DNA from 4 places in the Vibrio gigantis genome. Region 3 is predicted to be linked to each of the others. Evidence: predicted binding sites of a transcription regulator. Region 3 holds the regulator's gene; each other region holds the start of a gene.

Region 1 (8,178 bases), 370 kb from region 3:
AGATCCAAGCGAAACAGTTGGAAACTCTTACCAAGCTGCTTATCTCTCAGGCATCACTTTCAGCCAGCAAGATGATCACGCAACAAGACCAAGAGCGATTGCTTGAGTTGACTAATCAGCTGTCTCAAGACCGACTGGTATTTGATACCACCATCTATGACGCAGAGGGTATTCGACTGGCGTCGAGTGAGAAAGCACTCTCAGTACGAGAGGTTCTTGGCCTAGATACACCACTTTCAACAGCAAGTATTGGCAGACAACAATTAGTTGAACCTATTTATTCACCGGAGAAAACGATCATCGGCTTTATTCGAGTGACCTTCGAAACCGGTAAAATGACGGCGATTTCTGATCACCACTATCGAAAAAGTGATCGCTACATGATCGGTATGGTCTTGATGGGGTTTGTGAGTGGTGTGCTGTTCATCATGTTGATTCGCAGAAGGCCAACCAAGTCTGGTGAGAACTTACTGTTGAAAAATGTAAACTCATAAACAAACTAGACTCAGCATCAATACAGCAATCCAATAAAAAGCCCCGACGCTCAGGCAGCGACGGGGCTTTTTGTTATCTGTTACTTTATCAAGCTACTGTGAACTGCAATTACTCTTGGTCACCAAGAAGTACAGAGTCTAGCGCGATAACCATCATATCGTTGAAGGTTGTTTGACGCTCATCTGATGTGGTTTGCTCACCGGTTTTGATGTGATCAGACACAGTACAGATAGTCAGAGCTTTTGCGCCGTATTCAGCACACACACCATAGATGCCTGCCGCTTCCATCTCTACACCGACAATGCCGTACTTATCCATCACTTCAAACATTTCAGGATCTGGCGTGTAGAACAGTTCAGCAGAGAACAGGTTGCCGACTTTTACATCAACACCACGCGCTTTGGCTGCATCTTCTGCTGCACGCACCATTTTGTAGTCAGCAATAGCCGCGAAGTCGTGGCCTTTAAAGCGAATACGGTTCACTTTTGAATCGGTACATGCCCCCATCCCGATAACCACATCACGCACTTTGATATCTTCGCTAACTGCACCACAACTACCGACACGAATGATCTTTTTCACACCAAAGTCTTTGATCAGCTCAGTCGCGTAAATGGAACAAGATGGAATGCCCATACCATGTCCCATAACCGAAACCTTACGGCCTTTATAAGTACCTGTGTAACCAAACATGTTACGAACGTCGCACACTTGAACCACTTCTTCTAAGAAGGTTTCAGCGATGTATTTAGCACGTAGCGGGTCGCCTGGCATTAGAACTACGTCAGCGAAATCACCCATTTCAGCATTAATATGTGGAGTAGCCATTGAAAATATCCTTAATCTCAAAACAAAAAAGAAGAGAGAGGTTTCCCTCTCTCTTCGTTAACTATTATAGAAAGCTTGTACCGTGTCCCATTGGCGATGTACCAAAGTATGACGCTAAGCTTTGACCGATATCAGCGAACGTATCGCGACGGCCTAGAGAACCAGCTGGAACCTTCTGACCGTAAACAATCACAGGAATATGTTCACGAGTATGGTCTGTACCTGGCCATGTTGGATCACAACCATGGTCTGCAGTTAGGATTAGTACATCATCCTCTTTCATCATATCGATGATTTCATTGATGCGACCATCGAAGTACTCAAGTGCCGCTGCGTAGCCCGCAACATCACGGCGGTGGCCGTAAGCTGAGTCGAAATCAACGAAGTTAGTAAACACAATCGTGTTATCGCCCGCTTCATTGATCGCATCTTTAGTCGCTTCAAATAGCGCAGGAATACCTGTTGCTTTGGTTTTCTGAGTAATACCACAGCCTGCGTAGATATCAGAAATCTTACCGATTGAATGAACGTTACCGCCCTTCTCATCAACAAGCTTCTGTAGGATAGTTGCCGCAGGTGGTTCAACAGAAAGATCACGACGGTTACCAGTACGCTCAAATTGACCTTTACCAGGGCCAACGAACGGACGCGCAATAACACGACCAATGTTGTAGTCTTCTAGCTCTTCACGAGCAATCTGACAAAGGTCTAATAGGTTTTGTAGGCCGAATGTCTCCTCGTGACAAGCGATCTGGAAAACAGAGTCCGCAGAAGTATAGAAGATTGGTAGGCCAGTCTTCATGTGTTCTTCACCTAGGTTATCTAGGATTTCAGTGCCTGATGAGTGGCAGTTACCCAAGAAACCAGACAAACCTGCACGCTCAAGAATGCGGTCAGTTAGCTCTTTTGGAAAACTGTTCTCTTTGTCGGTGAAGTAGCCCCAGTCAAACAGTACCGGTACACCCGCGATTTCCCAGTGACCTGATGGCGTGTCTTTACCAGAAGACAACTCAGCAGCATGACCGTAAGCGCCAATGATTTCAGCGCCTGTATCCATACCAGGAGCGAAGCGACCTGTAGACTCTTTATGAGCCATTGCTAAACCTAGCTTAGACAGGTTAGGTAGCGTCAGAGGACCTTGACGATCGGCATTGTCTGCAAGACCTTTGTCACAATGATCTGCGATGTGGCCCATAGTGTCTGAACCTACATCACCGAATTTGTCTGCATCCGCTGTTTCACCGATACCGAATGAATCTAAAACTAAAATAAATGCTCTTTTCATTTTCTTCACCAACTTATTGCTCTTTGCACCAGAACTCTGTTTGTCGGCATACACTAGGTATGCCGACACCTGTTATTTACACGTCTTCAGAACGAATCTGACGGTAAACGTCTGGCGTTGCTGTATATTCTCCGCCCACAGTGATTGCATTTTGTAATGCAGTTGCAGCTTCTTGCCACTGTTGTTCGTTGCGAGCATGAATCATTGCTAATGGTTTATCTTCACTTGCCACTTCGCCAAGACGAATGAAGTGATCAAAACCGACCGCGTAATCAATGCTGTCCGTTGCTACGCGGCGACCACCGCCCATACCAACTACAGCCATACCAATTGCACGAGTATCCATTGCTGATACCACACCGCTTTCTAGCGCGTACACTGGCTTAACAATTTCTGCTTTTTCTAGGTAGTTATCGTAGTTCGTTACGAAATCTGCTGGACCACCAAGGCCCGCTAGCATTTTACCGAAGCACTCTGCTGCTTTACCGTTATCCAGTACTGCCATCAGTTTTTCGCGTGCTTCGTCTGAATCTTTAGCTAGGTTACCCAGAACCAACATTTCAGCACACGATGCTAGAGTGATCTCTAACAAACGTGGGTTACGGTATTCACCCGTTAGGAATTGAACCGCTTCACGCACTTCAACAGCGTTACCCGCTGAAGAAGCCAGTACTTGGTTCATGTCCGTTAGGATGGCTGTCGTTTTAGTACCTGCACCGTTTGCTACTGCAACGATCGATTTCGCTAGCTCTTCTGACGCTTCGTAAGTCGGCATGAATGCGCCTGAACCTACTTTTACATCCATCACTAGAGAATCAAGGCCAGCGGCCAGTTTCTTAGATAGGATTGAAGCCGTGATCAGCGAGATGTTATCTACTGTTGCCGTGATGTCACGAGTTGCGTAAACACGCTTGTCTGCAGGTGCTAGATCGCCAGTTTGACCGATGATCGCTACGCCAGCATCTTTAGTGACTTCACCGAACACTTCGTTGGTTGGGGTAATGTTGTAACCCGGAATAGATTCCAGCTTATCTAGCGTACCGCCAGTGTGTCCTAAACCACGACCAGAGATCATTGGAACGAAACCGCCACATGCTGCCACCATAGGGCCAAGCATCAGAGATGTTACGTCGCCAACACCGCCAGTTGAGTGTTTATCAACGATTGGGCCATCAAAATTCATGTGGCTCCAGTCAATCACCATGCCTGAATCACGCATTGCACACGTTAGTGCGATACGTTCTGGCATTGTCATTTCATTAAAAAAGATAGCCATTGCGAATGCTGCAATTTGGCCTTCAGAAACCGTGTTTTTAGCCACGCCTTGAATGAAGAAGTTAATTTCTTCAGCTGTTAGGACTTCGCCATCACGTTTTCTGCGAATAATTTCTTGAGGTAGATACATTAGTGCCTCCCAAACTCTAGAGAGTATGGTTTGTAGGGGAAAGAGGTAATATGGAGTGGTTTAACACCACTCCATCAAACAGACTTGTTATTTTCAATACTCTAAATATTTGGCGTTGCAGCTAGGCGACCAGTGAGTTCATTCCTATCAGCATAGAGGCTCTATGTGATTAGGACGGCCGGCGAACCGGTGAACTTACGCAGTCAACAACGCTGCGGCGTCAAATATGACGAGTAAATTAGTATGCTGCTGGATCAGCAGTCTGGTCTGTCACTTCTAATGTATTAAGAAGGTTAGTTAGTAGGCTTGAAGCACCAAAACGGTAGTGCATGTTGTCTGCCCACTCAGCGCCTAGTAGCTCATCAGCCATTGCTAGGTATAGTGCTGCATCTTCAGCAGTACGTACGCCACCAGCAGGTTTGAAACCAACTGTTTTAGCAACGCCCATGTCACGAATAACTTCAAGCATCATGCGCGCGTACTCAGGAGTCGCGTTTACTGGCACTTTACCGGTTGAAGTTTTGATGAAGTCTGCACCTGCTTCAATACAGATTTGAGAAGCTTTCTTGATCAGTGCTTCTTCTTTCAGCTCGCCTGTTTCGATGATCACTTTAAGCGTGATGTCACCACAAGCTGCTTTACATTGCTTAACTAGCTCAAAGCCAACTTCTTCGTTGCCAGCAATAAGAGCACGGTATGGGAATACTACGTCAACTTCATCTGCGCCGTACGCTACTGCTGCTTTTGTTTCTGCAACAGCAATTTCGATGTCGTCATTACCATGAGGGAAGTTAGTTACAGTCGCAATGCGTACTTCTGGAGTACCTTGCTCACGCAATGCTTTCTTAGCTGCTGGGATAAAGCGAGGGTAAATACAGATTGCAGCTGTGTTGCCTACTGCAGTCTTCGCGTCATGACAAAGCGCGACTACTTTTTCAGTAGTGTCGTCGTCATTTAGCGTAGTTAGGTCCATAAGTTTAAGTGCACGTAGAGCTGCTGCTTTTAAATCGCTCATTTCTATCTCCGATCAATATATTCAAATAGTTAACCACTTCGCCCTCCATCCAGTATAGATGGATATTTAAGTAATGCTCAGTAGTCACAAATGAACGGACTTGGTTCCCTGAAGACTTGATAACTTTCGCTACCAATTGCAATCCTTGTCACCGCACAGTACCAGTTTGGTCTATGGCACAACAAATCAGTCATGTTGTGTCTAACATCTATAGCGTATCGCTAAGTTTGGCTTAATCCCAGAAGAATAACCTTTGGATGAATCCAAGCGGTCACTTTCTTGCCAAAAGAGACATCCTATCCCTTAAGCTTATACATTATAGGTATCCATCAATAAATTGTAGTGCTCCTTAGAACGCAAACGGTTTGTATCTCAAAAAAACATTCTAGACCCATTATCAACTTCAAGCTGATGCTTATGCTCATGCCAAAGAATCACTAGGCCTAAAAACAAAAAAGCCCCGCAGCAATTTCTTGCTACGGGGCGATATTATTATGGCGTCTATATATCTAAATCTACTTGATTAGAAAGATAGGAAGAAGCCAGCAATTGTTGCTGCCATCAGGTTAGATAGAGTACCAGCAATTACCGCTTTAACACCCATACGTGCGATGTCGTGGCGACGGCTTGGTGCAATACCACCTAGACCACCTAGAAGAATCGCAATAGAAGAAAGGTTTGCGAAACCACATAGTGCGAATGCAATGATAGCTTGAGTCTTCTCAGACATCACTTGACCAGTTGCTGCAACAACTTGCGCGTTTTCACCAACGTATGGTACGAAGTTTAGGTATGCAACGAATTCGTTAACAACTGTCTTCTGACCAATGAAAGAACCAGCGATAGTTGCTTCTTCCCATGGAACACCGATGATGAATGCTAGCGGCGCGAAGATCCAACCTAGAAGAAGTTCTAGAGTTAGATGTTCCATACCAAACCAACCACCGATGCCACCTAGGATACCGTTGATTAGAGCAATTAGACCGATGAATGCTAGTAGCATTGCACCAACGTTAAGTGCTAGTTGTAGACCTACTGATGCGCCACCTGCTGCTGCGTCGATAACGTTAGCTGGTTTGTCATCACCACCGTCCATTTCGTCAGCAATGTTGTCATCTGGCGTATCTGTTTCAGGTTTGATGATTTTAGCGAATAGTAGACCACCAGGTGCAGCCATGAATGACGCTGCAACTAGGTACTCTAGAGGTACACCCATAGATGCGTAACCTGCTAGTACACCACCAGCTACAGAAGCCAAACCACCACACATTACTGCGAATAGTTCAGAGTTAGTCATTTTAGGAACAAATGGACGAACAACTAGAGGAGCTTCTGTTTGACCAACGAAGATGTTTGCTGCTGCAGACATAGACTCGGCGCGAGAAGTACCTAGAGCTTTCTGAAGGCCACCACCAAGAACTTTGATTACAATTTGCATAACACCAATGTAGTAAAGTACAGAGATAAGTGCAGAGAAGAAAATCAGAGTTGGTAGTACTTGGAAAGCAAAGATGAAACCGATACCGTCAACTGAGAAGTTAACTAGGCTGCCGAATAGGAAACCAGTACCGTCTTTACCGTAGTCGATCACGTTTGCTACACCAGCAGAGAAACCTGCAAGTAGATCACGACCCCAAGGGATGTAAAGTACGAATGCACCAAGTGCGAATTGGATAGCGAAAGCGCCACCCACTGTTCTTAGATTAATAGCTTTGCGGTTGTCAGATAGTAGTACTGCGATTGCGATCAGTGCAACCATTCCGACTAGGCTCATAAACAGGCTCATAGTTTATGACTTCCTTATTAGTTATTTATTGGCGTGTTACAAAATGGGGCTATAAAGCGGAGGCAATTATACTCATGCGACCACTAATAAAGTAATGCCGTCCTCACACTTTCGTAGAAGATTCATGTACCATTCACACACAAATGTGAGCCAAATCACAAGCCCAGTGCAATTTACGCAAACGATAAACAAAAACCTTCGATTTTATTCACATATACCGAATGCTCGATGGCTATTTTGCCAAACTTGCGCTGCAATCGATTGCTTTGGCTCTTTTCTAAGCAAAGAAAGTTCATTCAATATCGTAACTAAATGTTTGGAATGGTTAATATTTCCTTGGTTTCCGTGCGTTGGCATATCCGGAGCATCGGTTTCCAATACCAAGTACTCAAGGGGCAACTTTGCGATAGTTGTGCGTGTTTTTTGTGCTCTCGGGTAAGTTATTGTTCCACCGACGCCAATATAGAAACCAAGCTTGATCCAAGCCAAAGCTTGCTGTTCACTTCCCGAAAAGCCATGAATCACACCACCCAAGGTGAACTTGTGCTGCTTTATTAGCTCAATAATACGGTTATAAGACTTCCTTTCATGGATGATCAAAGGCAGCTCAAACGCCTTCGCGAGATTCATTTGTTGAATAAAGAAACGCTCTTGTTTCTCTCGTTCAACATCGACAAAAAAGTCGAGCCCACACTCCCCAATTGCTACACATTGGCTGTTTTTTGAAGCGAGTAATTGGCGCAGAACAGCAAACTGCTCGTCATTAGCTTGCCCTAAAAAGTAAGGGTGGAAGCCTAACGCGTAATAAACGTTAGGATGAGATTGAGCGATTTCATCAAGCTTCTTCCAGTTATTTTGGCCTATAGAGGGGATGAGTAGCTTCTCAACTTGCACTTGTTTCGCTTCTTTAAGGTAAGCATCAATGCCCAGCTCAAAGGCATCAAAGTCTGCATGGCAATGCGTATCAAATAACGGAGAATTACTCTTTTGCTGTGTCATCTTCCCCACTCTCTGCTTGTTGTCCTTGCGGTTCTCGACGATGAGGTACACAACTACGCTTATTCTCAGGTGTTAAGCCAAGTTCTTCACACCATTTGTCGTACCTTTTAACCCAAGCTTTTATCCAACCCAACATACTGCCTCTAACCTCAGCTTTTAAACCTTAAATAAAACACATTAAAAAACGCCTATTGCAGAACAATAGACGTTTTTGTTTAACTCGAATAGATCGCGGAGAAATTAGTGCTCGCGCGTCGCTCGGAACTGAACTTCAGGGAAACGTTCAGAAGCTAGGTTCAAATTCACCATCGTTGGTGCGATGTAAGACAGGTTATCACCACCATCTAGCGCTAGGTTAGATTGGT
Region 2 (8,178 bases), on a different replicon from region 3:
GCTTGCCGCTGTTGCGTGCGGTGCATACACCAAGAAACGAGTACCTGAAATCGTCTGTCCATCACGCTCTAGCGTAATAAACTGAGCCCCCATGTGATGGTACATATCTTTAGGTGTGTGAAGATCTTCATAACTCGCATACAAATCATGGTACTGGTAAGGATCATCGATGATCTGCTCTACGCCAGCCCAATCAACAGCAAGCTTATAGTGAGTGAAACGTAAGTCTCTCTCTTGCTCAAGAATGAAACCACTTTCACCCTCTCGCGCTAACTCTATACGAGGTTCCTTTCCAACAATCAACTCGACTTTATCTGCTCCAGGAATCCATACACGTAATGCACCTTGATCAGAAGGTAGGTATGGACCTAAAAACGCAAATGGGTCTGTGAAGCAAGCCTGTGATAGTTGGGTATATATTTGTTTTTGCTTTGAAATCGAACTTAGTTCCAAAACGTTTCTCCCTAACCAAACATCCAAAAAACATAATACAAAAATGCCCGCTATTAGTGCGGGCAATATAACGACGGTTTATTCTACCAGATGAGCATTCATTATTGAGTGACCGAGGTTGTAGTTTCGTACGGCGTAAGCAAAAAACCACCTGATTTCAAGTCACTCAACGTCATTACTCACCTGCTTTTTCTCGAACATCTGTCAACTTAGAAGCGATACGATTGACGCCTTCATGAGCAAAGATTTCGTCTAAGTTCATTGATAGTTTACGACGCCAGTTAGGGTACTCATCTACCGTGCCAGGAATGTTTACTGGCTGATCCATCTCAAGCCAATCTTCCAATTGAACACTTAGCAATGTTGAACCACCCGCTGCAACGTGCAGTTGAAGTGCCTCTGCAAGGTAAGAGTCCATCGGCACTTGGCTCGCATCACGGCCAACACCCTCTGGTAGGAAACCATGCCATGCCACTGAGTCTAAGATGCCTTGTTTGCATTCTAGACGGTCATCGAACAAGGTTTCCAACTGCGCTGCATCTGGGTATAAACCAATCTCTTGGCCCATTTTTAAGTCATCACAGTGCCAGAAACCACGAAGCGTTGGCATGTCGTGAGTACACAGTGCCGCCATCGATTGAGATGCGTAATGTTTCGGTGAAATGAAACCGCCGTCTTCTTCTGATGTTTCGAAGAAGAAGACTTTGTAAGAATGAACGCCAGCATCAGCCAAGATGTCTACGATCTCATCTGGTACTGTGCCTAAATCTTCCCCGATAACGCTACATTGGTAACGGTGAGATTCAAGTGCCAAAATCGACAGCATATCTTGTACTGGGTAGTAGATGTATGCGCCTTTGGTTGCGTTTTCGCCTTTTGGAATCCACCACAAACGCAGTAGACCTAACACGTGGTCAATACGCAGTGCACCACAGTGTTTCATGTTCGCACGAAGCAACTTGATATAAGCATCGTAGCTTGTTTCTAGAAGCACTTCAGGGTTCAGTGGTGGTAAGCCCCAGTTTTGGCCTAGAGGACCAAGGATATCAGGTGGAGCACCGATGCTCGCATCCATTACTAGGTTGCCTTCATCAGCCCAAGTCTCGCTGCCTGAATCTGCAACACCTACCGCTAGATCTCGATACAGACCAACCGCCATGCCTTTCTCTTCAGCAAGCGATTGAGCATCATTGATTTGGCAATCTGCCAACCATTGCAGGTACATGTAAAGATGCACTTGCTCTAGGTTTTCTTTGATGTATTTCTGTGTCGCCGGGCTGTCGAATGTACGGTACTTCTCAGGGAATACCGGCCATCCCCACATGCTTGAATCTTCAGCATGCAGTTCACCGTGCAGTGCATCGAACGTCGCTTGATGCATCAGGCTGTCGCCGCCCTCTTCCACAAACGCTAGGAAGGCTTGTGCACGATCGCTGTTCTTGTCTAGGTGACGAGTCTTAAACTCTGCGAATAGCAGAGGCAAGATGGTCATCTTCAACTCAGACACTTCGGTGTAGTTCACCCAGTGTGCATCACGCGCTTTCTGTAGGCGTTGTTGGAACTCTGCGCTGCCTACGGTTTGTTGCGCTTCTGCACTTAATGCGAATTCAGGTACTGAGCTCACATCAATATATAAGATGTTCAACCAGCGACGTGAAGACGGGCTGTATGGGCTCGCACCTTCAGGGTTTGCAGGGAACAATGAGTGAATCGGGTTTAGACCAACGAAGTCACCGCCGCGAGACGCGATATCAGCAACCAACTGTTTTAGGTCGCCGAAGTCACCAATACCCCAGTTGTGCTGAGTTCTTAGTGTATAAAGCTGAACACTTGGTCCCCAAAGCTTTTTGCCTTGCTCAATTGGAGACTGCTTGAAACATGCTTTTGGCGTAATGATCAGTGTCATCTCATAAGGCTTCTTACGGCGCTTACGGCTCACAATTAACTTGTGATAACCCCATGCCAAATCACTTGGCAATGCAAACACTAAAGGGCCACCCTCGGCACGCTCATCACGAACGACTTGAGATTGAAGATAGCCTTCGAGTACCTCTCCTTGCTCGGTTTCTAAGCGCCAGCTGAACTCGCTTTCACGAGCACTAACACCTAAATTCAGCGCCACTTCTACTGGCTCACCATCACGCAAGACAAGAACTGGGTCTAGTACATCTTTTTTGTGTTTTCTTTCTGCTGACTTTAATAGTGCATCATCGCTGCTTGTATCGTAGCCCAATGAAGCCAATAGAGACGTAATAGTTTCGTCTGATACCTGTGCTTCATCGCCCCACGCACTAACGTAACTGTCGGCAATGTTTGCCATTTCTGCGACTTGTTTTAATACGGTCTGTTCTTTCATCGCTCTCTCCGAAAACGTTCTGACGCTTTCAATTTTTGTAGGGTTGTTTATTTAATTTTTTACTAATCAATTAGCTTGTGACAATCAGTTTGTAAGCATTGCTATCAGAATAAGCCATCTGTTTGCTCACAAGCTAATTGAGCCAAGGCAGAGGCTGCCTTGGCTACTTGGGAACTATTAACGGTTAACCGCTTCTAGTTTCCAGATGTTGTTCACGTAGTCGCGAATAGAGCGGTCTGATGTGAACTTACCAACCAATGCTGTATTAAGAATCGCTTTCTTAGCCCAACCTGCTTGGTCTTTGTATTGCGTGCCCATGTCTTCGTGCGCTTTCACGTAAGATGCGAAGTCAGCAAGACATAGGTATGGATCACCACCGTCTAGCAGGCTATCAAACGTCGCACGTAGAAGACCTGGTTGACCTGGAGTGAACTCATCGCCAGTCAATAGGTCTAGGGATGCTTTCAGTAGTGGGTCTGCATTGTAGTAGTCATATGGGTTGTAGCCCTGAGCTTTCAGTGCTTGTACGCCATCAACTTCTAGACCAAAGATGTAGATGTTCTCATCGCCGACTTCTTCACGAATCTCAACGTTCGCGCCATCCATCGTACCGATAGTTAGAGCGCCGTTTAGAGCCATCTTCATGTTGCCCGTACCAGATGCTTCTTTACCAGCCAGTGAGATTTGCTGAGAAACGTCTGCTGCAGGGATGATGATTTCAGCCATACTTACACGGTAGTCAGGGATGAATACCACTTTAAGCTTGTTGCCGATGCGAGGATCGTTGTTGATCTTCTCTGCAATCTTGTTAACTGCGAAGATGATCTCTTTCGCTAGGTGGTAACCCGGTGCTGCTTTCGCTGCGAAGAAACATACGCGTGGCTCACACTCAAAACCCGGTTCATTAAGAATACGGTGGTACAGAGATAGAATGTGTAGCAGGTCTAGGTGCTGACGCTTGTACTCGTGTAGACGCTTGATTTGCACGTCGAAGATAGCGTTAGTGTCTAGCTCGATACCCATGTTCTCTTGAACCCAATCAGCAAGGCGCTGTTTGTTTTCTTTCTTAACCGCCATGAATTCTTTTTGGAATTTCGCGTCTGTTGCAAACTTAGCAATGCCTTCAAGTTGCTCAAGTTTTGCAGGCCATTCTGAACCGATCTTATCTGTGATTAGCGCAGATAGACCTGGGTTACAGAACTTCAACCAACGACGTGGCGTGATGCCGTTCGTTACGTTAGTCAGTTTACCTGGGAAGATTTCGTTGAACTCAGGGAACAAGTCTTTCTTAACCAGTTGTGAGTGAAGCGCAGCTACACCGTTTACTTTGTAAGAGCCAATAACACATAGGTTTGCCATGCGAACCATACGGTGGAAACCTTCTTGGATGATAGAAAGCTTCGCTTGCTTCTCACCGTCACCAGGCCACATCTTGCGAACTTCTTGCATGAAACGGTGGTTGATTTCAAAAATGATTTCCATGTGACGTGGAAGAAGACGGTTGATCAGTGATTCAGACCAAGTCTCTAGCGCTTCAGGAAGTAGTGTGTGGTTCGTGTATGCGAACGTATGAGCACTGATTTCCCATGCTTGGTCCCAAGATAGACCTTTCTCGTCAATCAAGATGCGCATTAGCTCAGGAATCGCAATAGTTGGGTGCGTATCGTTTAGCTGAATTGTTTCTTGCTTAGGAAGATCTTCTAGAGAGAAACCTGCTGCTTCGTGACGACGTAGAATATCGCGAACCGAGGCTGCTGAGTGGAAGTACTGCTGCATTAGACGCAGAGTCTTACCTTTCTCGTGGTTGTCGTTCGGGTAAAGAACTTTCGTGATGTTACCTGCATCGATTAGCGAGTGTTGCGCTTCGAAGTAATCACCGTTGTTAAAGCTTGCTAGTGAGAATGGTGCAATTGCCTGACATTCCCAAAGACGCAGCGGGTAAACCGTGTTTGACTCGTAACCTACGATAGGTAGATCCCAAGGCATTGCTTTTACTTCCATACCTGGAACCCAAGTACGTACTTCTTTACCGTCGATGAATTCAACTTCTACATGACCGTAAAAACCAATGTGTTGTGCTAGTTCTGGACGAGCTACTTCCCATGGGTAACCTTCAACACCGCGCCACGCGTCAGGTGCTTCTTGTTGACGACCGTCTTGGAAAGACTGTTTGAATAGACCGTACTCGTAGTGAAGACCGTAGCCTACTGTTGGGTATTCTTGAGCGGCACAAGAATCCATGAAACAAGCAGCTAGACGACCAAGACCACCATTACCTAGTGATGGGTCGCGTTCTTCTTCTAAAAGGTCTGTTAGGTTTTGACCTAGCTCTTCCATTGCATGCGTGATTTGCTCATACAGGCCCATGCTGATTAGGTTGTTACCTGTCAGACGGCCAATCAAGAATTCTAGCGAAAGGTAGTTAACACTCTTCGCGTTTTTGATTTTTTCATCGTTTTCAGTTTCTAGCAGGTCGAATGTTGTGAGTTCTGCTAATGCGCGACCCATTGCTAGGTACCATGCGCGGCTATCCGCGTTTTCAATCGTTGTTGCGTAGGTTGCAGATAAATGCTTCTTAACGCTTTCTTGGAACGACACTTTATCGAAAGTTTTTTGCTGAGTTGGTTTCATTTCAGAAATCTCGCTTTTAATAGTTCTAATTCATCTGTGACATATCGTGCATGGTCACCATAAACTAAACATCCTCCCGCTAACGCAACTGACTAGGAGTAGATGGGAGGGCGTAGGGGGCGTACCGACATAGGGTTAGTGATCTGACTCTCATGTTCTGACTTCGAACAAAAACTTGGAGTGACTAAGATCACAAGCTCCCGTTCGATAACTTAACTTCAATTGATGTGACTTTTATTTAACCAAACTGAACTCATTGCCAAATCTGAGTTTGAGATCACGAAATTTTTTTCCTACTCTCATCTTTTGCATGAATCTCCGTGTAGAAACGAACTAAGTCACATTCAAAAACCAACCCACAACGTGAGCAAAGTCTCAAATAAAGGGCGTAGAAGCCTAAAAACATGCAGGAGTGCAAGGTTTCTGCGGAGGATCATAGTCGGTGTCGTTTTGCTTCACGTAATATGAGTAAAGACTTAAGTAATTAGGCTAGTGTCATTGGACTGCACTCAATGAGTGCTTGAAATATTCAAGACCATAGCCACGGAATAGGTGTAAAACTTCGACATGTGGATCCCATCGAAACTGACTCGTCCCGGCCGCTTACATAATGCAATCCTAAGACCTAGGGTTCTCGATCTGCTTCAGAATGCAGATTGCTATAAACTTGTATTGTTCCGCTCCCCAGCTGGCTACGGCAAAACCACCATGGCTGCACAATGGTTGGTAGATAAACCCAATGTGGGTTGGTACAGCATTGATGATAGTGACAACGATGCCTTCCGATTTATCAACTACCTACTTCAATCACTTAATAAAGCGACTCAAAATGCCTGTCCGAATGCCCAAAAGCTGGCAGAAAAGCGACAGTTTTCATCGCTGCATTCTTTATTGAGTGAAGTATTTGCCGAGATGTCGGAATTCCATCACGAGTGTTTTCTGGTGTTGGATGATTATCACTTGGTCAACAATGACGACATCCACGAAGCAATGCGCTTCTTCCTCAAACACATGCCCGACAATCTAACGCTTGTTGTGACTAGCCGTGGGACACCACCACTTGGTACAGCAAACCTGCGTGTTCGTGACTTGATGATCGAATTAGGCAATGACTCGCTAGCATTTGATACCGAAGAGACGACACGCTTTTTCAACCAACGTGTTGCCGACGGTATTGATGACACCACCGCAGACAGTATTTGCAGCTATGTAGAGGGTTGGCCTTCTGCTCTGCAACTTATCGCGCTGCAAGCACAGCACCAAAAACGCACCCTTGCACAGTCCGCAGAGTCGTTTTCTCACTTTAACCACGCCCATCTTTGGGACTACTTGGTTGAAGAGGTATTCGACCTGCTAGACAAAGAAACCCGCCAGTTCCTGATGCAGTGCTCTGTACTGGATCACTTTAACGATGAATTGGTGTGCGCGCTAACTCAGCGTGAAGATGCGCTCGGTATGATTGAGTCTCTCAACCGATTTGGTCTGTTCATTTACCCTCTTGAAGGTGAGAAGAACTGGTACCGATTCCACAATCTATTCGGCGAATTTCTTGCCCACGAGCGTCAAGCTCGAATTCCTCAACAGGAAGCGGAATTGCATCGCAGTGCAGCAAAGGCTTGGATAAAACAGAACACACCACACCAAGCTCTGCGACACGCACAACGCGCTGAAGATGCAGAACTGATCATTCAAATCCTTACTGAGCACGGGTGGCCGATGTTCAACCAAGGTGAGCTTTCGTCACTAGAGATGGCGATTAAGCAGCTCACTACCGATCAACTTTACAGTGAGCCTAAACTTTCCATGTTGCGTGCGTGGCTTGCACAGAGCCAGCACCGCTATGACCAAGTAGGTACTTTATTGGAAGAGGCTGAAACTCAATATCAAGCTCGAAATATTGAACTCGATACTCAGCAGCAAGGCCAATACAACGCACTACGCGCACAAGTTGCCATTAACAGTAATGAACCTGAAAAAGCATTAGAACTGGCAGAGCTTTCACTGAGCCAGCTGAACACGACCGTTTATCGTAGTCGAATCGTAGCGACATCGGTTGTAGGTGAAGTAAATCACGTAATGGGTAACCTAAGCCGTGCGCTACCGATGATGCAACAAACAGAAAAGCTGGCACGTCAGTATCAAGTTTATCATCAGGCACTGTGGGCGATTCTGCAACAAAGCGAAATTCTGATTGCTCAAGGTTACGTTCAAGCTGCATTTGAATTGCAAGACAGCGCCTTCAAGTTGATTGAAGAGCATCAACTTCAATACGTTCCACTACATGAGTTCTTGTTACGCGTGCGAGCTCAGATCTTCTGGTGTTGGAACCGTTTAGATGAAGCAGAAGAGTGTTGCTACAAAGGCTTAGATATTCTTGGTCACCATTCACCAAGTAAGCACCTACACAGCTACTCGATGCTGGCTCGTATTTCACTGAGCCGTGGCGAAATTGATAAAGCGTCGAAGTTTATTGACCAGATTCAGCACTTATTGCGCCAATCAACTTACCACGTGGATTGGACAGCGAATGCGTCACTTTCTCTGATCTTATTCTGGCAAGTGAAAGGCGATAAAGACGCAATCCACGACTGGTTGAGCGTTGCTGTACGCCCTGAATCCGCGAGCAACCACTTCTGCCAACTTCAATGGCGTAACATCGTGCGTGCCCACATCATCCTAGAGCAGTATGAAGACGCAGAAGAAGCATTAGCGTTCTTAAAGAGTGAAGCTCAGCGTTC
Region 3 (8,178 bases):
TTCGGCATAACAGCTAAGCCTGCTAAATATAAACGCGAAAGCTTGATAAGATAGCGCAGCCCTAATTGGGCTGTGTTCAAAAAATCACTAAACACACATCAACAACCTACCAGGGCGTGTTGACCTTTCGAGCTGATTTTTGCAGCGAGTTGCTGGGTATTTATACAAGGCAGAGGCTTTGATGTGTAGCTAGCCTACATGAGAGGCCGATAACGCAGTAGAAATGACCAGCAAACGCAGCCCGGAGGGTTCGGCTAAAAGCGTTTTACTCATTGTTGAGGGAGATTTACTTAGAATGACTAGGCTACTTCTCCCTCGCCGCGATTAAAACGCTTTTATCTCGAACAAAATTTAACCACGAAAGATCAACACGCCCTAATGAACATAAAAGAGAGAAGTATTTATGATCATCCCATGGAAAGATATCGAGCCTGAGACGCTAGAAAACCTCATCAAAGAATTCGTGCTGCGTGAAGGTACAGATTACGGCGATGTAGAGGTTTCACTGCAAAACAAGATTGACCAAGTGAAACATCAATTAGCTTCAGGAGAAGTCAGTATCGTGTTTTCTGAGCTCCATGAAACCGTTGATATTCAAGTCACAAAACGCTTCTAGGCTGCGCTCATAAAGGAGCCGTGTTATAGTGGTAAACGATTGCTAACAAGTAAGTTACTCAAAAGACAAGGGTTGTCATGTCCGCTAAACATCCAATTATTGCGGTGACGGGTTCATCTGGAGCCGGCACCACCACTACCTCAGAAGCCTTCCGAAAAATGTTCAATATGATGGACGTGAAGGCTGCTTGGGTTGAAGGGGATAGTTTCCATCGCTTCACTCGACCAGAAATGGATGTCGAAATCCGCAAAGCGCGCGAGCAAGGTAAGCACATCAGCTACTTTGGTCCACAAGCCAACGACTTTGGTGCGCTAGAAGAATTCTTCCGTAAATACGGTAACGAAGGTACAGGTAAGGTACGTAGCTACCTACACACCTTCGATGAAGCCGTGCCTTACAATCAAATGCCGGGCACCTTCACGCCATGGCAAGATATCCCTGAAAATTCCGATGTGATGTTTTACGAAGGCCTGCACGGCGGTGTGGTTGATGGTGACATTAACGTTTCTCAACACGTCGACTTGCTGATCGGCATGGTACCGATCGTAAACCTAGAATGGATCCAAAAATTCGTTCGTGATACCCGCGATCGTGGCCACTCACGCGAAGCAGTAATGGACTCCATTGTTCGTTCAATGGATGATTACCTTAACTACATTACCCCGCAATTTTCGCGTACTCATATCAACTTTCAGCGTGTTCCAACCGTAGATACATCGAACCCACTTAACGCCAAAGGGATTCCGAGTTTAGACGAAAGCTTCGTGGTTATACGTTTGCGTGGCATCAAAAATGTCGATTTCCCCTACCTTCTGGCTATGATTGATGGCTCGTTTATGTCTCGTCATAACACGCTCGTAGTACCTGGAGGCAAGATGAGTTTTGCTATGGAGCTCATTGTGAGGCCAATTCTACAACAACTCATCGAAACCGGAAAAATAGGTTAACAAAACAACATTCTGGTTGATTACTTTTCATACCGTGATCATGTGCACAATTTTGCGTAAAAAATCGTAGCTTGGTCACGATTAAAATCAAGAAATAGTACCTGAAAAAGGATACTATTCTTAAACGAAACACAAGATAGCTTGCAGCGCTCAACGAGTGCTCTTATCCTAAAAGTCAATCCAGGCTTAGCTAAAATACGGAAAGCGGCAAGCATACCCTGCAGAGGAAGTGAGATATTATGGTTCTAGGTAAACCTCAAACCGATCCAACATTAGAGTGGTTCCTTTCACACTGTCATATTCATAAGTACCCTTCAAAAAGTACTTTGATTCATGCTGGTGAAAAGGCAGAAACCTTGTACTACATCGTTAAAGGTTCTGTGGCAGTTCTTATCAAAGACGAAGAAGGTAAGGAAATGATTCTTTCTTACCTAAACCAAGGCGACTTCATCGGTGAGCTTGGCTTGTTCGAAGAAGACCAAGAGCGTACAGCTTGGGTTCGTGCTAAATCTCCTTGTGAAGTAGCTGAGATTTCTTTCAAGAAATTCCGTCAACTTATCCAAGTGAACCCAGACATCCTAATGCGCCTTTCTGCGCAAATGGCAAACCGTCTACAAGTAACTAGCCAAAAGGTTGGTGACTTAGCGTTCCTTGACGTAACAGGTCGTATCGCTCAAACGCTACTAAACCTAGCGAAACAGCCAGATGCAATGACTCACCCTGACGGCATGCAAATCAAGATCACTCGTCAAGAGATTGGCCAGATCGTTGGTTGTTCTCGTGAGACAGTAGGTCGTATCTTGAAGATGCTTGAAGAGCAGAACCTAATTTCTGCACACGGTAAAACTATCGTGGTATACGGCACTCGTTAATCTCGATTAACTGAGCCAAAAATTTGAAAGCCACCAAATGCGAATTTGGTGGCTTTTTTATTATCTAAAGATCAGATACAAGATACGAATGGAACACATGAGGCTCTCGCCTTGTAAACATTCTCGAAGCGAAGCGTACCCTAGTCTCTAGGGCAAAGCCCGTGCACGTATCTTCTTTTATCCGTTGGTGCTTTCGAAGATCTTATCCGCTGATGCAGCGACAAAACCGGTATAAAGCTCACCATTCGCCATTGCATAACGCTTAGCGAACTCATAGAAGCCGCCAGGAATCATCTCATTGCCTTCAACAAATGCCACTGGCACTTTGTCCGCCATTGTTGATGATTGCTCTAATAGAACCTCTGGAGAGCCTTTTACCTCACCGCCAGATGCATTGATTGTGAATCCCGACTCACTTAGGTAGTCATTCACAGCCTGAACTTCATCGAACTTGTTCAGTTGATTGACACTAACCGTGAAGTGGTTGGCGCCATAACCGTGAGCCGCTAGCCAAGACGCGTATTCACTCTCTTTTGCTAGTACTTGAAAATCAGCGAAACTCAAATCCCATTGGCGACCACCAAACAAGAACTCATGACCTTGAAGCTTGCTTGCATCAACCTGCTCAACCAACTTAGCAACGATCTGTTGTAAGTCATTTGAACACTCTTCAACCTTCAATTCACTAATGAACACTTTCGGTTGTTTTGGGTCTGGGTGCTCGTAGTGTTTTGCCACTAGCTTCTTGCTCTCAAACAGGTAATCGCCACATGCCTTATAGCCTAACTCAAGGAAAGGTTTAGCTAACGTTTCAATACCTAGAGGGGCAACATTGAAAGTACGCAGTGCAATGTGATCATTGATCAGCGCTTCATCTTCTTTTAGCAAATGATGTACTTTCTCTGCCGATGGGCAAAGCCTGTGAATGTAATCGTCCCATAGAGATTTAAAGAGTAGATCGGGCGTCATGGTGACTCCTTGTCAGAGGTTCTAGCAAGCTAGTAATTTGGATTAGAAAGGGAAAGACTGAGACACAAAGTCAGCAGCCATCAGCCTGTGACATACTTGTTCTATTATTATCTACCGCCCAATCTTGACGCTGAGCGTGGTTAAAATAAGGAAGCGATACGCCGCTTCCTTATTTCATAACTAATCAATGAGCCTTAGCTCAATATCAATCTAAACTACAGCTCGATACCTGGGCTAAACGTAGCTGGCAGTTGAGTTTCACCACCTTCCATTGAAGCCATTGGGTAAGCACAGTAATCCGCCGCGTAGTAAGCACTTGGGCGTAGGTTACCTGAAGCGCCCGGGCCTCCAAATGGTGCATCACCACTTGCGCCTGTTAGCTGGCGGTTACGGTTAACAATACCCGCGCGGATATGGTCAACAAAGTATTCCCATTCAGAATCGTCTGTTGATACTAAACCAGCAGATAAACCAAAGCGTGTGTCGTTAGCTAACTCTACCGCTTGCTCTAACGATTGGTAACGAACCACTTGCAGCAATGGACCAAAGTACTCTTCATCTGGCAACTCAGCAATGTTGGTTGCATCGATAATACCCGGAGAAACAAACGCCGCTTCGCCCGCTTTTGCTTCTACTAGGCTGACACCGCCTAGCGATTGCAGATTAGCTTGCGCGTCCAAAATGAACTTAGCTGCAGCTTCTGAGATCTGAGGGCCCATGAAAGGAGCAGGTTCCGCGAATGGCTGATCAACACGAATCTTTTGCGTAGCCGCGACCAGTTTATCGAGAAGCAGATCGCCCTTCTCACCAACAGGAACATACAGGCGACGAGCACATGTACAACGTTGACCAGCACTGATGAACGCCGATTGGATTATGGTGTATACCGTTGCGTCTGCATCACCGTATTGGTCACTGATCACCATAGGGTTATTACCACCCATCTCTAGTGCCAGCATCTTGCCCGGTTGACCCGCGAATTGACGGTGAAGGATGTGACCCGTGTTAGCGCTACCTGTGAATAACACGCCATCAAGGCCTTTAGCATCAGCCAGTGCGATGCCTGTCTCTTTGGCACCTTGTACTAGGTTAATCACGCCAGCAGGTAGGCCAGCTTCTTGCCATAGTTTCATCGCAAACTCACCAGTCCAAGGTGTCTGCTCTGACGGTTTAAATACCACGGTATTACCCGATAGCAGTGCTGGAACAATATGACCGTTAGGTAGGTGACCAGGGAAGTTATAAGGGCCAAATACCGCCATTACGCCTAATGGACGATGACGCAGTACGATTTGGTTGCCTGCCGCTTCACGCGAAGCTTCACCAGTACGTTCGTGGTAAGCACGAATAGAGATAGCTATCTTGCCCGCCATAGCGCCCGCTTCAGTACGAGTTTCCCAGATCGGCTTGCCCGTTTCTTTGGCGATGATCTGTGCAATTTCTTCGCTGTTCTCTTTAACTTTTTCAGCAAAATTCAACACGATCGCTTCACGCTCTGCAAAGCTCAGTTTTTTCCAAACTAAAAAGGCTTCACGAGCTGCTGCTACTGCAGATTCAACCTGTGCTGGTGTTGCGCTATCCCCCTGCCACACTACTTCATTATTGTATGGGCTTACTGATGTCATGGCGTCACCTTGACCTGCCACCCACTGTCCTGCTATCCACTGAGTCATACTTCTATCCTTAAAATCTTCGACAGATAATCGCCGCTCTTACTGAGCCAACATGCGAACGAATTCGCCTTCTTTTACTTCAAGAGCGCTTGCTACTTCAGATGATAAAATCACTGTGTCGCTTGCTTGGTCATACGCGCCTTTCGCGGCTACTGCGCGGAAGTTCTCAAACGAGGTATTACCAATTAGGAAATCTTTAGAGCTAGAATGCTCTGCAATTTGAACCTGTGCTCGAATCGCATGACGCACTGATTCAATGTTTCTTAAATCACACTCAACCGTTGGGCCTGCATCAAAAATGTCGACATAACCACGGTTAGTGAAACCTTCACGTTCTAGCAACTTAAGTGCAGGACGCGTATTGTCATGAACCTCTCCAATCACCGCCTGAGCTTCTTTGCTCAGTAGATTCACATAGATAGGCAGCTTCGGCATTAAGTCAGCAATGAAGCCTTTCTTACCAATACCGGTTAGGTAGTCGGCGAGCGTGAAGTCAATAGAGAAGAAATGCTCTTGCAACCATTGCCAGAATGGCGAGTTACCTTCGGCATCTGATACACCGCGCATCTCAGCAAAAATCGTTTTCGAGAATCGCTCTGGATGCTCTGCCATAAGCAGGAATCGGCACTTCGACATTAAACGGCCGTTCAGGCCACCACGGAAGTCAGGGCGCAAGAACAGTGTGCAGATCTCACTGCATCCGGTGTAGTTATTACCGAAAGTCAAAAGCTTCACGACGTTATTCACGCCAAGCTTTTGCGATGAGTGAACCACTTTGCTGATGTGGTAAGAGTAAAACGGAACATCCCAGCCGATTGAAGCTTCGATGCCTGTCGTACCGGCGACTTCACCCGTTTCAGTGTCGAAGCCAACCATTAGGTAGCCTTCATCACCGGGTTCAGTCACGTCTTGTTTGGCAAAGCTGTATTCAGAATGAGTAATACGGTTAGTTAACAGTTCTTCGTTAACCGGAAGAGATGTGAATCCATGTCCTGACTCAACAGCGCAGGTATGCAGCGCATCGTAATCAGATAGTTTTATTGGGCGAACAACTAGCATCAATATTCCCTCCAGATGCAAAATAGGCCCAAAACCAGAAGCTTGGGCCTTTAGCAGAACGTCATGGGATCGCTCTATTGGCGATCATTCCTATGACGCCGCTCAGGCTAAACTAGCGTAGCGATTGCTTTATCTAGTTTTGATAGGCCTTCTTCAATTTCTTGTGTAGTAATGACCAATGATGGCGTGAAACGAACCACGTTTGCACCTGCAACCAGTACCATCAAGCCTTGTTCGCCTGCTGCTACTAATACGTCACGCGCACGGCCTTGCCACTTTTCGTTAAGTGCAGCACCTAGTAGCAGGCCTTTGCCACGAACTTCACTGAAGATTTGGTACTTATCGTTAATCTTAGCAAGACCATCACGGAACAATGCTTCACGCTCTTTCACGCCTGCTAATGTTTCAGGTTGGCTAACCACATCAACAACCGCTTCTGCAACAGCACACGCCAGTGGGTTACCACCGTAAGTAGAGCCATGCGTACCGACTTTTAGATGTGTCGCTAATTCAGTCGTCGTAAGCATGGCACCAATAGGAAAACCACCACCCAGTGATTTAGCAGTGCTCAAGATGTCTGGTGTTACACCTAGACCTTGGTAAGCATAAAAGTTACCAGTACGGCCGTTACCGGTTTGTACTTCATCAAAGATAAGCAGTGCATTGTGTTTGTCACACAGTTCACGAACTGTGTTCACGAATTCAGACGTTGGAGAAATGATACCGCCCTCGCCTTGCAGAGGTTCCATCATGATGGCACAAGTGCGATCAGAGATGTGCGCTTCTAGCGCTGCAATATCATTGTAAGGCAGGTGAGTCACATCGCCAGGTTTTGGACCGAAGCCATCAGAGTAAGCTTCTTGACCACCAACCGTTACAGTAAAGAAAGTACGACCGTGGAAACCTTGTTTGAATGCAATGATTTCAGATTTCTCAGGACCGTGAACATCTGCCGCCCAACGACGAGCTAGCTTTAGAGCTGCTTCGTTCGCTTCCGCGCCAGAGTTTGCAAAGAATACTTTTTCGGCAAAACATACGTCTGTTAGCTTTTTCGCTAGACGCAGTGCAGGTTCGTTGGTCATCACGTTACTTAGGTGCCAAATCTTGTTTGCTTGCTCAGTAACTGCGTTAACCATTGCCGGGTGACAGTGACCCAAACAGCTCACAGCGATACCACCAGCAAAGTCGATATACTCTCGGCCTTGTTGGTCCCAAACGCGTGCGCCTTCCCCTTTTACCGGGATCATTTCCATTGGGTTATAACAAGGCACCATCACCTCATTAAACAGACTACGTTCTACTTTATTTTCCACTGTCATCGTACATTCCTTCTCGATACCGCAAGCTTCGCAAATAAGCGTAATGGTTCATAAGTGAGACAAAGATATTTTGTCTCGCCATAATCCCGCTGCAGCATTATATTTACATTTAATTAACCTTTTCAATAGTAGATTATTCTTTAGCCATCCCTAACAACCAGCTAAACGTCACTACCTATGACTATTTATGCATCAATTAATCTGTTTTATGAAGCTTTTTTTACCTAAACATATAACCAGCAATAGCAAAGCCTTACTGGCACAGCGGTATATAGGGTTCGAGAGGAAATAAGGCGAATAATTTTGCATAGGCTAAAAACTTAGCGAAGCGAGAGAGAAATGTTATAAAAAGTGATCAGCGTCAGGGGGAGAGAGGTGCGTAAAGCCCGAATTTAAACGCTTAACGAATGGACTGACAGGTTTAACTGGCTTATTTAGACGGGGAACGGGTCAAATTTAAACACTCAGCGTGCTAGGAAGTTAGCAAGAAGCTGGTGTCCTTGCTCAGTTTTAATCGATTCCGGGTGAAATTGCACTGCATCAATCGGCAAGGTTTTGTGTTGATAACCCATGATCTCATCCATGCTGCCATCTTCAAATTCCGTCCAAGAAGTCAGTTCAAAGCAGTCTGGTAGCGTGCCATTTTTCACCACGAGTGAGTGGTAACGTGTCACGGTCAACGGGTTGTTCAATCCTTGAAAAACACTCTTGCCATTGTGGCGT
Region 4 (8,178 bases), 1.8 Mb from region 3:
TTCATTGCCCACCACTTGCACGCCCCACTCGTTGCTCGGCAGAAATGCATCTTCTAAACCGGCGACGGTGATCTCTTCTTCCTGCCAGACACCTTTTGATAAGTAGTAGCGAAACTTGATGGTGTCACCAGGGGATATGTTGTCTTCTTCGACTACGAAGCGTCCAAACTCATCTGAGCGATAAGTGGTTTGATAAATACCATTGACCAAGACATCGATGCTGATATTTGGTTGAGTAGTTCGTTCGAGTTGAAGGTTGCCAAACTCTGTCTGTCGCTTTCGATTGGTGTAATAGAGCCCGTCTTCGAGGGTTTGATTCACGGTAAAAACGCTACCATCCAGTAACACATGGCCTACTTCTAGAGAGCCTTCACCGTCATGTGCTTCTACCGCAATGTTGTAATAAACGATGGGGTTATCTTCTCGTGAATCAATCGACAAGCGAGACAAAGAGTTTTCAGTGCTTAATATAGTGTCGGAGATGGCGTAAACATCACCGCCTGTTTCACTGTCTTGATAAACCGAAGTCGCTAGCCGAGTCGCCAAACCTACAGCGGCAACAGGTTCGAAAGCTGGTGTATTTTCAGCTCGCTTGAGAGCCTCGGCTTTCTTGCGTGATTCATTTTTCATCTTAGTAATGGCCGCCTCCAGTTCAGTCAATGAGCTGAATTCTGGAGAAACGGTGAGCCGATAATCATCAATATCCCAACGCACTTTAGCTGGGATACAAGCTTGTAAACTGTACCAGTGAATGAAAGTTTCTGAATCAATAACTTGATATTTGATCGATTGGATATTGTCGTCATCGCGATAGCAGATGGCTTGTTCGGTATCAACAATATACGGAGGGGATTCTCTTCCCACATCTTGGGGCAAGTACAGCTCACAATATCCGCTTTTGTCACACTGACCATTCATTTCGAGTAGATAAAAAGCGGCATTGGATATTGAAATAAAAGGCTCTTCGTAGTCATCCATCATGACACGATAAAAACTATCCCCCACTTTCCCGACTCGAACTTCAACATGGGCTGGATAAAGTTCACTCACCTCACTTTCAGTTTTTGATTGTGAATACGCACTAAAAGGAAGCAGTGAGACAAGCAAAAAAAATCGCCAAACCATACCGTTGAACACTGGCTTTTAAACGATTTTCGACAATGAAACGAGCGCTACAGAACACATTCGTATAAAGGCTGTTCGTTCTGAACCAGTGAGATCTTTGACCCTTTTGGGAAAGGCTTGGTTAATTCCGCATTACGAAGTAACACCACTTTTTCGCTATGTTCGTCGACATTCAATTTCGCAGTAAATTGAAAGTTACCATCGTTAGTGATCTTGAGGTTTTGGCTATCGCATTGAAACTTCACATCTTGTACCTGCTCGCCTTTCTGAACGTAAACCGGTATATAGCTGTTGATATGAAAGTTGAGTTGAAAAGCTGAACCGTCGCTGTTGGTTTTACTCGAAGACAACGCAATGTCTGATAACTCTGCGGCTTTTGCTATCGGTGAAAACCATAAGTAAGCTCTGTATTCGCCATCAGGCATGTCGGCTGGCAAGGCGTTCATACGTAAGCGGACTGTGCGTCTTTGATTGGGTTTCAGTTCACGAATAATCGGTGGTGAGACTTTAATCCAATTAGCAATGTTTTCAGACTCTGCAATATTGGTGTCGGTACGAACCAGCCCATTAGCTTTGACTGGTCGATAGATAGGTTTGATCTCCAATCGAATCGGTTGATCTGAATTATTCTCCACGACGATTTTCTCCGTAACGGAGGTATCTGCGTCTAAAACAAAACGAGTGGGAGCGATTAGGAGTTGAGCATAGGCTTGTGCCGTGAAAAGTAAGCCGAGAACGCATGAGATAAACAACTTCATTTATAATTAACCTCAAAAGGGATAGTGCCGGTATAAACGCCAGCAGGATGATTAGCGCCGATTTTTACTCTCGCACCAATGCACAGTAATTTGCTTCTTCCATTGCCTTTTATTTTGGCTCGGCCTCGCTTTGATAAGCCGCAGCCAAAATAGAATTTTTTAATACGAAGACGTTTAGATTTACGAGAATGGTTGAGGTACTGCTTAGAAGGCAGAGAAACCACGATCTTTTTACCTGGTTCGCCTTCAACATAAAAACGCACCACATGGATCTGACTATTAGTCGGATTAGCATCGGCGTTTTGACCCGATCCAGATATATATATACCTGGAAACTTTACTTCCATATTTTCTGGAATAATTTCTAATGCATATAATGAAAAAGAAAAAACCATGATGGCAGTACAAAGGGAATGTTTTAAAAATAGTTTCATAGTAAAAGCGACTGATAAATAGCAGTCGCTATTATTAGACTTGTTTTATATCTATCAATTACTGGTAAGTAACATCGACTGCAACGTTTGCAGTATAAGTACCAGCAACTAAAGTTGCTGTTGACGTTTTTGCTGTACCACCAATTTTAAGATCCGCACTACCACCCGTCAGAGTGATAGCACTATTAAAGTCAAATTCAGCCCCAATTGTATTTGCGCCGTTAAGTAAGTCAGTATCAGAAATACTTACTGTTACCGCATCACCAGACTCTCCAGAAAGCGTAAATGCCGCAGCTCCTGCATCACCCTGAGCGATAACAACATCTGTTGTGTTATCTGAAGTGATGATACCGAAGTCCAAATCGCTCGTTTTTGTCATTGTAATTGCTTGTTTTACTTCTAGTGTTGCATCAAAAGTGTCACTCACAGCGAAAGCGTTCGCTGAAGAGATAGAAAGTGCAGAGACAGCAACAACCTTAAAAACTTTGTTCATTTCTTTTATCCTTTATATAAAATCGGCTTTATTATTAGGGTTACCTAATAGTTAATCAGAGTTAACAATTAAGTAACCCTAATCCTATTTATAAAATATATACATTGACACTAATTTATAAAAAAAATGAGGCGCAGTGAGAATAAGATCACGAAAATTGACATAAATAACACTAGCAAAAACCGTGGTATTTTAACAATTCAAACAAATATATATAAAACTGGTTTTACATTTAATTCCTTTATTTTTGTGCGTCATTGATTTCCATGAAAAATAACTCAATTAAAATAACCAAAAATAAAGAAGGACAATAAACACTCATTTAATTAAGGTTAATTGTTATATAGATCATCGTATTGCAATATAGTCTCAAAAGTGAAACAAACCAGTATCATTTTTAAATTGTAATAAAAATGAAATATTATCGCGCCTTGTATTATCTAATTAAAACAAGGTGTCTATAAATTATTAAAAATGAGACAAGTACAACTCACCAATTAAGTTGATTTCTACACTCATAAATCCCCAAAAATTAATTAAAGCTAAGAGAATTATATTGAAGATGGACACCTGCGTGGGCAGAGCCCCACACAGGCAGATGCAGCGATTTAAACACTCGTACGATAGCTTACACCTGTCCAAGAAAAACGAGTGCACCTCTAACCATCGTCGCTAGAGTAAACCGTAAACAAGGTCGTTCGCGGTACCTTCAAACCCAATTCATGAAGACCTAGGTATAGAGGTAAAAGGAAGAATCGTTACTAAGAAATAGTCACAATTGGATTTTAAAGCACGCCTATCGACTCGATTGAATAGTAAACCACCGTTTTACGGCAATTTATTTGTGATCTGGGTTGCACGCGTACCGCATACTATCAGATACTGAACAAAACTAACCTTCAGCCACAGTAAACGGGCCCCGCTTGCTGTTCAGGAAATTCAATGAGTTCAGATAATCAGTCGACCTACTTCTTTTTCGATTACGAAACTTGGGGCGTTAGTCCAGCGAAAGATCGTCCAAGTCAATTTGCGGGTGTTCGTACCGACCAAGATTTCAATGTTATTGGAGAACCTCTGGTTATCTATTGCCAACCTCCTGCTGATTACCTTCCTGCTCCTGAAGCAGCATTGATCACCCGTATCACACCTCAAAAAGCGGCTTCACAAGGCCTTCCTGAACCAGAGTTTATCGCTAAGATCCACGCTGAGTTAGCGAAACCAAACACCACAAGCCTTGGCTACAACAGTATTCGATTCGATGACGAAGTAACGCGATACACCTGTTACCGTAACTTCATCGATCCATACGCATGGAGCTGGCAGAACGGTAATTCGCGTTGGGATCTGTTAGATGTCATGCGCGCCGTACACGCACTTCGCCCAGACGGTATTGTGTGGCCAGAAAATGAAGAAGGTTATCCAAGCTTCAAACTGGAACATCTCTCTGTGGCAAACGGCATTGAACACGAAAACGCGCACGATGCGATGGCCGATGTTATTGCGACCATCGAGTTAGCGAAGAAGCTGAAAGCTGCACAGCCTAAGATGTTCGATTACCTTTACAACATGCGTCATAAGCGTAAGCTGAATGACCTAGTTGATATCGTAAACATGACACCTTTGATGCACGTTTCGGGTATGTTTGGTCGAGATTGCAATTACACAAGCTGGATTGTTCCTATGGCGTGGCACCCGACCAATCAAAACGCCGTTATCGTAGTGGACTTAGCGAAAGACCCTAGCCCGCTGCTTGAGCTAAATACCGACGAGCTAAGAGACAGACTCTACACCAAACGCAGTGAACTAGGTGAAGATGAGCTACCGGTACCAATCAAACTGGTACAACTCAACAAGTGCCCTATTCTTGCTCCAGCCAAAACGCTGACGGCTGAAAACGCCGAAACCATCGGTATCGATCGCCAGCAATGCTTGAAGAACTTAGCTCTATTACGTGAACATCCAGAGATCCGTGAGAAGCTGATCGGTTTGTATTCACAAGAGCGTGAGTACGAGAAAAGTGATGATGTTGATACACACCTTTACGACGGTTTCTTTTCACCTGCTGATAAAACAGCGATGAACATCATTCGCGAAACTGACCCGAACAACTTGGCAGCTTTGGATATCACCTTTGGTGACGAACGTATTAAACCGTTACTGTTCCGTTACCGTGCACGTAACTTCCCATGGACTCTCGACGAAGCTGAACAATTGAAATGGGCGAACCATTGTCGTGAATTTTATGAGAGCCGTTTAGAAGAGTACATGCTTAACCTCGAAAACCTCGCGCACGAACATGAAAGCGACGAGAAGAAAATGGCTATCTTGAAGGCGGTTTATCAGTACGTAGAAAAGTTAGCTAGCTAATTCCATTATCAAGAGAAGTAACACTTTGAAAGAAAGATTGATCCAACTGGTTTACTGCTTAATCTCCTTCACCTTAATCATAGGTGCGCTTACAGCAGGCAACGCGTTACAGCACTTTTTGGATACCTCAATCCCAGGCAGTATTTTTGGCATGTTGATTCTATTTGCCGCCATGGTGATTGGTATTGTGCCTTCGCATTGGGTACAACCCGGTGCAAGCTTGATTATCCGCCTAATGATCTTACTGTTTGTTCCGATCAGTGTTGGGTTGATGGATCATTTCGAAATGCTCATCGCGAATGCATTGCCTATTATGGCGAGCGCGGTGGGTGGCACGCTCATCGTATTGGTATCTTTATCATGGTTCTTAGACCGCTTGCTGGCGAGAGGTAAATAATCATGTGGATTCTATTAACTATCGTGGTGTTTCTGTTTGCTCGTTGGGTAAGTCAGAAAGTGAACTCACCACTGTGTAATCCCCTGCTTATCAGCATTGGTATCATCATTCCGATTCTCACGTTCTTTAAAGTGCCGTTTGAGACTTACTATGCTGACAACACCTGGATTACCTACATGCTTCAGCCTGCGGTTGTTGCACTTGCTTACCCGCTTTATGAACAGCTACCTCAAATCAGAGCCAACTGGCGCATCATTACCTTTGCTTGCACGCTAGGCAGTGTAATGTCGATGACAACAACCGCATTAATCGCTGTGGCTTTTAAAGCGGACTTAAGCTTGATTGCGAGTTTGTTAGGTAAGTCAGTCACCACCCCCATTGCTATGGAAGTGTCGAGCCATTTGGGTGGTGAAGCAGCAATTGCGGCAATACTGGTATTGATTGTTGGCCTATTTGGAGCCACTTTCGCTTACCCGATCTATAACCTCATTGGTATTAAGAGCCCTATTGCACGTGGTTTAACCATGGGTACCGTATCTCACGCTTTAGGTACTGCGACATGTGCTGAAAAGAACCAAGAAGATGCTGCATTCAGTTCTCTAGCGCTTGTGCTCTGTGGCGTTATTACCTCAATTATCGCGCCGAGTGTATTTTCGCTTGTAGTTTGGTTCTACTCTTAACCATTTTTATTACAGTTTAAACGCTGCTCGTTCATTGGTTACCTAATAAATTTGGCTAACGGTTTAAAGCATGACAAGTAGCCCAAGCAGAACTCTGATTATCTCAGGGTTGGCTTGGGCTTTTTTATCGCATTTACTCAGTAATAGCAGTCAAATCACGCTCTATTACGGGCAGTAAGTGAGATATCAGCTGTGGAAATAGCTCTTGCAATCGATTTCAAGTGTGACCTCACTCTAATTATGCAAACCAATGTAACAACAACAATTCAATAGTGATCTTTATCACAGAAAATTCCTGAACATTGCATAAACTTAAAGCCTAAGGTCAATTAAGGATTCAACATGAACAGTCGTATTACCCTGGCGCTGGAAAGTGCTCCAACAGTAATCAAAGCACTTTTGAGTGACATCGTATTAGCAGACAACTTTGACGCGACATTGTCTCCAGAGCAATTTGCCAGCCTACTGCAAGCAAGTGGTTTAGCGGATGACGAGCTACGTATTGCGCTACTTCCTTTTGCCGCAGCGTATTCTTACGCTCCGTTATCTGACTTTTATGTTGGTGCAATCGTACGTGGTTTGTCTGGAACTCTGTATTTTGGTGCAAACCTTGAAATCGCTGGTGCTCAACTTGGTCAAACCGTTCACGCTGAGCAATCTGCAATCAGCCACGCTTGGATGAAAGGCGAACAAGGCATCTCAGATATCACAATCAATTTCAGCCCTTGTGGTCACTGTCGCCAGTTTATGAATGAACTGACCACAGCAAAAGAGCTTAAAGTTCAGCTTCCGCAACGTGATGAGATGTCACTACAAGAATACCTGCCAGACTCGTTCGGCCCTGCTGATTTAGGTGTGACAACTGGCCTAATGACTAAGCTTGATCATAAATACACGACAGAAGAAACAACACCTATTGTTGTAGAAGCGCTAGCAGCACTAAACCGCAGCCACGCTCCTTACACCAAAAACCTAAGTGGTGTTTCACTACAGCTTACGTCAGGTGAGGTTTTCACCGGTGCTTACGCAGAAAATGCGGCGTTCAATCCGAGCCTGCCTCCTCTACAAGTAGCCTTGATTCAACTGAAACTGGCTGGCTTCAATTTCGAAGAAATTGAAAGTGCTGCTTTGGTTGAAATCGGCGAAGGTAGCATCAGTCATCTGGCGGATACGCAATCTACATTAGAAGCGATTAATCCCGACATTCCAGTGACTTACTTAGCAATCTAAGTACATCTGGTTAACAAAAGTTTAAATAAGCAGCTCTATTTAACAGGGCTGCTTTTTTTATGCCTGTAATTAACGCAACAACTCGCGCAAACGTTTGCTTTTGTCATTGAAATAAGTATGATCACCCCGTTTTCAATCAATCGTTCAAAAGATCGGAAGGAATTTCTATGTTTGGTACTGCTACTCGTGAAAATGCTACTCGTGTACTTCTATTAGGTTCAGGTGAACTCGGCAAAGAAGTTGCTATCGAGTGCCAACGTTTAGGCTTGGAAGTTATTGCTTGTGACCGTTATGCAGACGCGCCAGCGATGCAAGTAGCGCATCGTAGCCATGTATTAGACATGTTAGACGGCGATGCACTTCAAGCAATCATCGAACTAGAAAAACCAGATTATGTGGTTCCTGAAATTGAAGCTATTGCCACCAGCAAGCTAGTGGAGCTAGAAGCACAAGGCTTAAATGTCGTTCCAACTGCGAACGCGACCAAGCTAACGATGAACCGCGAAGGTATTCGTCGCCTAGCCGCAGAAGAGTTGAAACTGAGCACTTCACCTTACCGCTTTGCAGATACCTTTGAAGACTTTGCTGCTGCTGTTGAATTCGTGGGTATGCCTTGCGTTGTTAAGCCAGTAATGAGTTCTTCTGGTAAAGGCCAAAGTGTCATCAAGACAGAAGAAGACATTCAGAAGTCTTG

Evidence for each region. Region 3 encodes CRP, which controls carbon source genes, mostly activating them, when cyclic AMP is high. Its sites were predicted from a motif close to TGTGANNNNNNTCACA; they were not measured.
Region 1: OCV56_RS12780 (NupC/NupG family nucleoside CNT transporter) is a predicted target of CRP. The motif match lies at 6,959-6,974, and genes of this name have one in related genera.
Region 2: malT (HTH-type transcriptional regulator MalT) is a predicted target of CRP. The motif match lies at 5,803-5,818, and genes of this name have one in related genera.
Region 4: cdd (cytidine deaminase) is a predicted target of CRP. The motif match lies at 6,477-6,492, and genes of this name have one in related genera.

What each region holds. Positions count from the first base shown of each region.
Region 1 is NZ_AP025492.1:2,880,516-2,888,693, forward strand. Features, by position in the region: gene OCV56_RS12755 (YtjB family periplasmic protein) at 1-494, shown strand, start outside; gene deoD (purine-nucleoside phosphorylase) at 604-1,323, opposite strand; gene OCV56_RS12765 (phosphopentomutase) at 1,388-2,608, opposite strand; gene deoA (thymidine phosphorylase) at 2,685-4,013, opposite strand; gene deoC (deoxyribose-phosphate aldolase) at 4,252-5,028, opposite strand; gene OCV56_RS12780 (NupC/NupG family nucleoside CNT transporter) at 5,552-6,814, opposite strand; gene OCV56_RS12785 (TatD family hydrolase) at 7,019-7,813, opposite strand; gene OCV56_RS12790 (DUF5363 family protein) at 7,794-7,949, opposite strand; gene prfC (peptide chain release factor 3) at 8,054-8,178, opposite strand, start outside.
Region 2 is NZ_AP025493.1:1,586,882-1,595,059, reverse strand. Features, by position in the region: gene glgB (1,4-alpha-glucan branching protein GlgB) at 1-453, opposite strand, end outside; gene malQ (4-alpha-glucanotransferase) at 629-2,809, opposite strand; gene OCV56_RS23125 (glycogen/starch/alpha-glucan phosphorylase) at 2,987-5,440, opposite strand; gene malT (HTH-type transcriptional regulator MalT) at 6,008-8,178, shown strand, end outside.
Region 3 is NZ_AP025492.1:3,246,069-3,254,246, forward strand. Features, by position in the region: gene OCV56_RS14625 (hydrolase) at 1-10, shown strand, start outside; gene OCV56_RS14630 (YheU family protein) at 404-616, shown strand; gene OCV56_RS14635 (phosphoribulokinase) at 694-1,563, shown strand; gene crp (cAMP-activated global transcriptional regulator CRP) at 1,803-2,435, shown strand; gene OCV56_RS14645 (DUF1338 domain-containing protein) at 2,613-3,404, opposite strand; gene astD (succinylglutamate-semialdehyde dehydrogenase) at 3,620-5,077, opposite strand; gene astA (arginine N-succinyltransferase) at 5,117-6,136, opposite strand; gene OCV56_RS14660 (aspartate aminotransferase family protein) at 6,244-7,455, opposite strand; gene OCV56_RS14665 (aminodeoxychorismate/anthranilate synthase component II) at 7,920-8,178, opposite strand, start outside.
Region 4 is NZ_AP025492.1:1,482,541-1,490,718, reverse strand. Features, by position in the region: gene OCV56_RS06760 (carboxypeptidase-like regulatory domain-containing protein) at 1-1,125, opposite strand, end outside; gene OCV56_RS06755 (fimbrial biogenesis chaperone) at 1,173-1,883, opposite strand; gene OCV56_RS06750 (DUF4402 domain-containing protein) at 1,880-2,317, opposite strand; gene OCV56_RS06745 (DUF4402 domain-containing protein) at 2,376-2,810, opposite strand; gene sbcB (exodeoxyribonuclease I) at 3,753-5,177, shown strand; gene OCV56_RS06735 (CidA/LrgA family protein) at 5,203-5,574, shown strand; gene OCV56_RS06730 (LrgB family protein) at 5,577-6,254, shown strand; gene cdd (cytidine deaminase) at 6,597-7,484, shown strand; gene purT (formate-dependent phosphoribosylglycinamide formyltransferase) at 7,652-8,178, shown strand, end outside.